2 regions of the Cupriavidus sp. Agwp_2 genome follow, and region 1 is predicted to be linked to the other one. Evidence: riboswitches for the same ligand, from Rfam matches in the RefSeq annotation. Region 1 holds a riboswitch; the other holds the start of a gene.
The links. A riboswitch is a leader RNA that binds a small molecule or an ion and turns the genes downstream of it on or off. The one in region 1 is predicted to bind glycine.

Region 2: linked by a shared signal. The riboswitch ahead of LPA45_RS24800 (D-amino acid dehydrogenase) and the one ahead of gcvT (glycine cleavage system aminomethyltransferase GcvT) in region 1 are both predicted to bind glycine.

What each region holds. Positions count from the first base shown of each region.
Region 1 covers NZ_CP088083.1:3,648,570-3,651,855, reverse strand. The annotation lists gene gcvH (glycine cleavage system protein GcvH) at 1-63, opposite strand, end outside; gene gcvT (glycine cleavage system aminomethyltransferase GcvT) at 163-1,290, opposite strand; glycine riboswitch at 1,385-1,509, opposite strand; glycine riboswitch at 1,531-1,617, opposite strand; gene LPA45_RS17150 (glycine zipper 2TM domain-containing protein) at 1,732-1,959, opposite strand; gene LPA45_RS17145 (UvrD-helicase domain-containing protein) at 2,231-3,286, shown strand, end outside.
Region 2 covers NZ_CP088084.1:1,562,711-1,565,996, reverse strand. The annotation lists gene LPA45_RS24800 (D-amino acid dehydrogenase) at 73-1,338, opposite strand; glycine riboswitch at 1,393-1,521, opposite strand; glycine riboswitch at 1,522-1,623, opposite strand; gene LPA45_RS24795 (TonB-dependent receptor) at 1,877-3,286, shown strand, end outside.

The sequences.
Region 1 (3,286 bases):
GTCGGCTTCGACGCGCACCCACTCATGCGATTCGGTGTATTTGAGGTCGGCGGGGAAATTCATGAAGGTTCTCCGGATTCAGATCTGTTTCTTGTTGGGTGATGCCTGCCCGGCAACGCTGCCGGCAGGCGAGGGCGACCGTTGGGTGAGCGGGTGTTTCCCTTAGCTCACGAGTGCCTTGCCATTACGCACAAACGGCAGTTTAACCACAGTCGCGTTGAGTTTGCGGTCGCGGATCTCCACCTGCACCGTGTCGCCGACATTCACGCCTTGCGGCAGGCGTGCGAACGCGATCGATTGCGACAGTGAGGGGCTGAAGGTGCCGCTAGTGATTTCGCCGTCACCGGCGGGGGTGATGACCTTCTGGTGGGCGCGCAGCACGCCGCCTTTATCACGCAGGATGAGGCCAAGGAACTGCTGGCGAGAACCGGCGGCGGCCAGCGCCCCCTTGCCGGTGAAGTCGCGTTCGCTCTGCAGGTCCACAGTCCAGGCCAGGCCGGCGTCCAGCGGCGAGGTGCTGATGTCCATGTCCTGGCCGTACAGGTTCATGCCGGCTTCCAGGCGTAGCGTGTCGCGCGCGCCCAGGCCGGCCGGGCGCACGCCCGCGGCATTCAGCTTTTCCCACAGGCCGGCGACGCTTGCGGCCGGCACCACCAGCTCGAAACCGTCTTCGCCGGTGTAGCCGGTGCGCGCGACCATGACCTCGCCCAGGGCGGGATCCTGGACCACGACAGCGTTGAAGGGCTTGAGCGCATCGGAAGGTTGGGTCGACGGGAACGTGCTCCACACCTTGGCGCGGGCGTCAGGGCCCTGGACTGCGACGATCGCCAGCGGCTGCACGCCCGCGGGCGCGACGTCTTCACGACGCGGGGTGATGGTCACGCCGCTGCCGGTGGCGTCATTGCGCGCGCGGATCCAGTCGATATCGCCGACCGCGGTGCCGGCGTTGACCACCAGGCGGAAACGGTCCTCGGCAAAGAAATAGACGATCAGGTCATCGATGACACCGCCTTTCTCGTCCAGCATGCACGAGTACAGCGCCTTGCCGGGCGTCTGCAGCTTGTCGACGTTGTTGGCCAGCAGGCCGCGCAGGAAGGTGCGGGTATTGGGGCCGTTGAGATCGACCACGCACATATGCGACACGTCGAACATGCCGGCGTCGGTGCGCACGGCGTTGTGCTCTTCGATCTGGGAGCCGTAGTTGACCGGCATGTCCCAGCCGCCGAAGTCGACCATGCGGGCGCCGAGGGCGCGGTGGATGGCGTTGAGGGGCGTGGCCTGGAGCGTCATGGAATCCTCGGGGGCAATGTCGGGTTGCGAAAACAAAAAAGGGTCATCCGCCGCAACGATCGCCATGCCAATAGGCAAGCAATCCGCTGCGGCGGATGACCCCTCTGTCCTCGATACCTGAGAGATTACGAGGCGGATTCGTTGAACCCCATCCTCGCGCGCCCCTTCGGTGGGCACGCTCGCCACGAATGGCGGGTGCCGCTCTCCAGAGTGCGGCATGCATCGTGTGCATGTTGCATGCCGATCCGAACGGTCCGTGGTGCCTGAGAGTTTTCGGGTGATACCCCTTCGGCGGCGCAGTTCTGCGCGCTCTCCCGGTCGGATGCGCGCAATGTACGGGAGGCCCCGGCCTTTGTCAAACCAAGCCGGACGGCCGCCCGGCGGCTGTACCCGTTCCTGCGCCCCGCCGCCAGGGGCGTGAAGCCGGGTCTGGCGAGAGGCTTACTTTTTCTTGTCGTCGGTCACGACATTACCGATCACGCCGCCCACGGCCGCGCCGCCCAGCGTACCCAGTGCGCTGCCCTCGGTCAGGACGGCGCCGCCCACGGCGCCCGCACCCGCGCCGATGGCGGTGTTGCGTTGCTTCGGGGTCATGTCCGCGCAACCGGCGAATGCCGCGACCATCGCGCCGATCAGGGTCACTTTGGTCAATGTCTGCAGGGTTTTCATTGTTGGCTCCGAGTGATGGATATTGCATGTCCGAGACACGCCTGGACATAACAGTTAGAGCCTGGTGCACGTTCATTGGCTCCGGCCTTTACGAAGTGTTACGCCAGTGACACAACGAGGGCCGACGATGCGGCAGGCGCTGACTGACCGGCCAGGCCCAGCGTGTTAGCATCGAAAGCTTTGCCGCCGGGCACGTGTGCTGCCCATGGCGCGCGCCTCGTACGCCCCATTCATTCGCCCCATTCCGCTTCATTTCCCGAGCGCCTTTCACATGAGCCACGGCCTGAATTCCGCCCAATCCGAAGCCGTCCGCTACCTGGACGGCCCCTGCCTGGTGCTGGCCGGGGCGGGCTCCGGCAAGACCCGCGTCATCACGCAGAAGATCGCGCACCTGATCGAGGACAAAGGCTTCGAGCCGCGCCATATCGCCGCCGTCACCTTCACCAACAAGGCCGCCAAGGAGATGCAGGAGCGCATCGGCAAGCTGATGGAAGGCAAGACCACGCGCGAAGGCAAGCGCATCCCGCTCAAGCAGCTGACGGTCTGTACCTTCCACTCGCTGGGCGTGCAGATCCTGCGCATGGAGGCGGAACACGTCGGCCTGAAGCCACAGTTCTCGATCATGGATTCGGACGACTGCTTCGGCCTGATCCAGGAGCAGCTCGGCACCACCGACAAGAAGCTGATTCGCGGCGTGCAGAGCACGATCTCGCTGTGGAAAAACGGCATGATCGATCCGGAGGCCGCCATCGCGCAGGCCGCCAATGCCGACGAGCACCAGGCCGCGCTGGTCTACCGCAACTACGTCGCCACGCTGCATGCCTACCAGGCGGTCGACTTCGACGACCTGATCCGCCTGCCCGCGGAACTGTTCGCGCGCAATGAAGCGGTACAGCTCAAGTGGCAGAACCGGCTGCGCTACTTCCTGGTCGACGAATACCAGGACACCAACGCCTGCCAGTACCAGTTGCTCAAGCTGCTGGCGGGCGGCTCGCACCTGCGCGCGCCGGCCTTTACCGCGGTGGGCGACGACGACCAGGCCATCTACGGCTGGCGCGGCGCCACGCTGGATAACCTGCGCGGGCTGCAGACAGATTTCCCCAACCTCAAGGTCATCAAGCTGGAGCAGAACTATCGCTCCACGGTGCGCATCCTCGAGGCGGCAAACGCGGTCATCGCCAACAATCCCAAGCTGTTCGACAAGAAGCTGTGGAGCGAGCACGGCATGGGCGACCCCATTGCCATCCACCCGATGAACGACGAGGAGCACGAGGCCGAGTCGGTGGTGTTCCGCCTGTCCGCGCACAAGTTCGAGCGCCGCGCGCAG
Region 2 (3,286 bases), on a different replicon from region 1:
TCTCCCGCTCGCGGGAGAGGGGCTGGGGGAGAGGGCCGGCGCTGGCAATAGCGACGCGCTTAACACGCGATCTCAAGCCTTGGCAATTGCCAGCGAACCCACGCCCGGCATCTTCGGCTCAAGCAGCGCCTGCGCCACCACCCCGGCCACCATATCCGCCGTCACCGCTGACAACGTCCAGCCAAGGTGCCCGTGCCCGGTGTTGTAGAAGATGCAGCGCGCCCGCCCGCGGCCCACGCGCGGCAGCATGTCGGGCAGCATCGGCCGCAGCCCCGCCCATGGCACCACGCTGCGCGTGCTGACGCCCGGGAAGCACTGCTGCACCCATTCCACCAGCGGCCGGATGCGGTCGGCGCGGATGTCGCGGTTGAAGCCGTTGAACTCAGCGGTGCCGGCCACGCGGAAGCGGTCGTCGCCGAGGCGGCTGGTGACCAGCTTGGTCTCGTCGTCGAGCAGGCTGACGGTTGGCGCCGCGGCGCGGCTGGCGGCGTCGTCCAGGTTGACGGTGATGGAATAGCCCTTGACCGGATAGATGTTGACGCGGTCGCCCAGCCCGGCGGCCAGCGCGCGGCTCACGGTACCGGCGCAGATCACCGCGCCATCGAAGGTCGAGGTGGTGCTTTCCGCGCCTTCCTGAACCGTGACGCGGGCGCTGCGGCCATCGGTGGTGACATTGCGCACGTCCTCGCCGTAGCGGCAGCGCACGCCCATGCGTTCGATGGCGGCGGCCAGGCCGCTGGTGAACTTGTGGATATCGCCGGTCGAATCGCTTTCGGTGAAATAACCGCCGTAGTACGTGCCGGCCAGCGTCGGCTCGATCGCGCGCATTTCCGCCGGCGTCACCGCCCGGCGCTCCAGCCCGCCCTGTGCCAGCAGCGCCGAGACGCGGCCCGCATGCTCGAAACCGGCCTTGTCGCGGTAGATATGCAGGATGCCTTCGCGCTTGTGGTCAAAGTCGATGCCTTCCTGCGCCGCCCACGCGAACAGGTGCTCGCGCGCCGCGATGGCCAGGCGCGCGGTCTCGATGGTGTTGCGTCGGTAGTGCGGGATCGAGGCAATGAACCCGGCGAACCAGCTCAGCTTGTGCCAGTTCGGGCGCGGGTTCACCAGCAGCGGCGCATCGCTGCGCAGCATCCACTTCAGGCCCTTGATGATGGTGGACCAGTGCGTCCAGACCTCGGCGTTGGAGGCGGACAGCTGTCCGCCGTTGGCGAACGAGGTTTCCATCGCGGCGTAGCGGTGCCGCTCGAACAGGGTGACGGAGAATCCGCGCCGGGCGAGCGCGTAGGCCGTGGTGACACCGGTGATGCCACCGCCGATGACGGCGATTGTCTTCATGATCTGGCAGTCCAGAAACGTCGGGATTGGAGCCCGTACGCGACATGCGTAGCGGACGCCCCCTCTGTTCCTGACCTGAGAGATTCACGACAGTCACCGGGGTGCCGGTAGTACCGGTGGCGAGGGCCGCTTGCTCCTTCGGTATGCCGGCTGACGATGGCGGCATTCTTCAGAGTGCTGTGACGCGTGATACCGGTCCTTTTGCCTGAGAGTTTCCGGGGCGGTTGCTCCTTCGGCGCTGTCCGCGGCGGCTGCCGCCGGATCAGTCTCTCCCAGCATCACGTTGGCGCGAACGCCAATCCGGGCAAATCTAGAGACAAAGGCCGCATGTGGGTATGCGGGTAAACGCGTATAGAACTTGATGCCCCCGCATGGGCGGTCGAGTCACTTCCGTTCTGGCGCGGCGCTATGTCGCACTGCGGCAATCCATCCCGCCACCTAGAATGTCAGCACTCGCTACGCGGAGGAAGTGCGCCGTACCACGAGCCGGATACGGCGCACCGGTCGGGCGAGCCAGAAGAACAGAAAAGGTATTTCAGTGACAAGAAATCGGATTGCGCTGGCCGCTTCGGCCGCGCTGATGGGCCCCGGCATCGCCGGCGCGCAGGCGGATGGACCCGTCAGCGCGCCGCAACCGTTGCAGGAAGTCGTGGTCTCGGCCAGGACCGAGCGCGGCGAAACGCCCGCCACGCCGCCCAATACGCCATCGCCCGCCTACGGCATCAGCGCCGCGCGCATGGCGGACTTCAACGTCGTCAACACCGAAGACGCGCTCAAGTACGCGCCCAACCTCGCCGTGCGCAAGCGCTTCATCGGCGATATGAATTCGATCATCTCGGTGCGCAGCACCAGCTCGCGCCAGTCGGCGCGCGGGCTGGTCTATGCCGACGGCCTGCTGCTGTCCAACCTGCTGGGCTCCGATTTCACCTTCCCGCCGCGCTGGTCGCTGGTCAATGCCGCCGAGATCGAGCGCGTAGACGTGCTGTATGGCCCGTATTCGGCGCTGTACCCCGGCAACTCGCTGGGCGCGACCGTGCTGATCAGCACGCGCACGCCGGAGAAGTTCGAAGGCGATGCCAGCGTGCAGCTGTTCACGCAGCGCTTCAACCTGTATGGCACGCACGACAATTTCAACGGCGTGCACGCCAACGCCTACGTAGGCGACCGCGTCGGACCGTTTTCGTGGCTGGTCAGCGTCGATCGGCAGGACAGCAAGAGCCAGCCGCTGAGCTTCTATACCGCGGCGCGTTCGAACGTGCGCGCCAGCTCGGCCGACAAGCCGGTCACCGGCGCCTATTTCGACCAGGACCAGACCGGCGCCGATCGCACCGTGATGGGCGTCAACAGCGAGGGCGTCACGCATACCGTGCAGGACCAGCTCAAGGTCAAGCTCGGCTACGACATCACCAATACGTTGCAGGCGCAGTTTACTGCCGCCTACTGGCAGCAGGACCGCTCCAGCACCACCGCCAGCTACCTGCGCGATGCCAACGGCAACGTGGTGTCGAGCGGCCCGGTCAATATCGGCGGCTTCCGCTACGTGATCCCCGCCAACGCGTTTGCGCCGAGCAACGGCGAAGACGCGCGCTGGCTGTATGGCCTGTCGCTGCGCACGCGCAACGAGACCGGGTGGAACTTCTCCGGCGTGGCGTCATTGTTCGACGTCAGCAAGGACATCAGCCGCACCGCCAGTACTGCGGGCAATGGCCCGGGCACGGTGACCTATGGCGACGGCACCGGCTGGCGCACGCTCGACCTGAAGGCCGACTACCGCCCGCAGCAGCTCAAGGGCGGCCACTGGGTCACCTTCGGCTACCACTACGACAACTACCGGCTCAGCAACACCACCTACAACACCTCGGACTGGCAGGCGGGCACCATCTCCGCCTTCAACAACGCCTTTGCCGGCAAGACCGAGACGCAGGCGCTGTATGCGCAGGACGCGTGG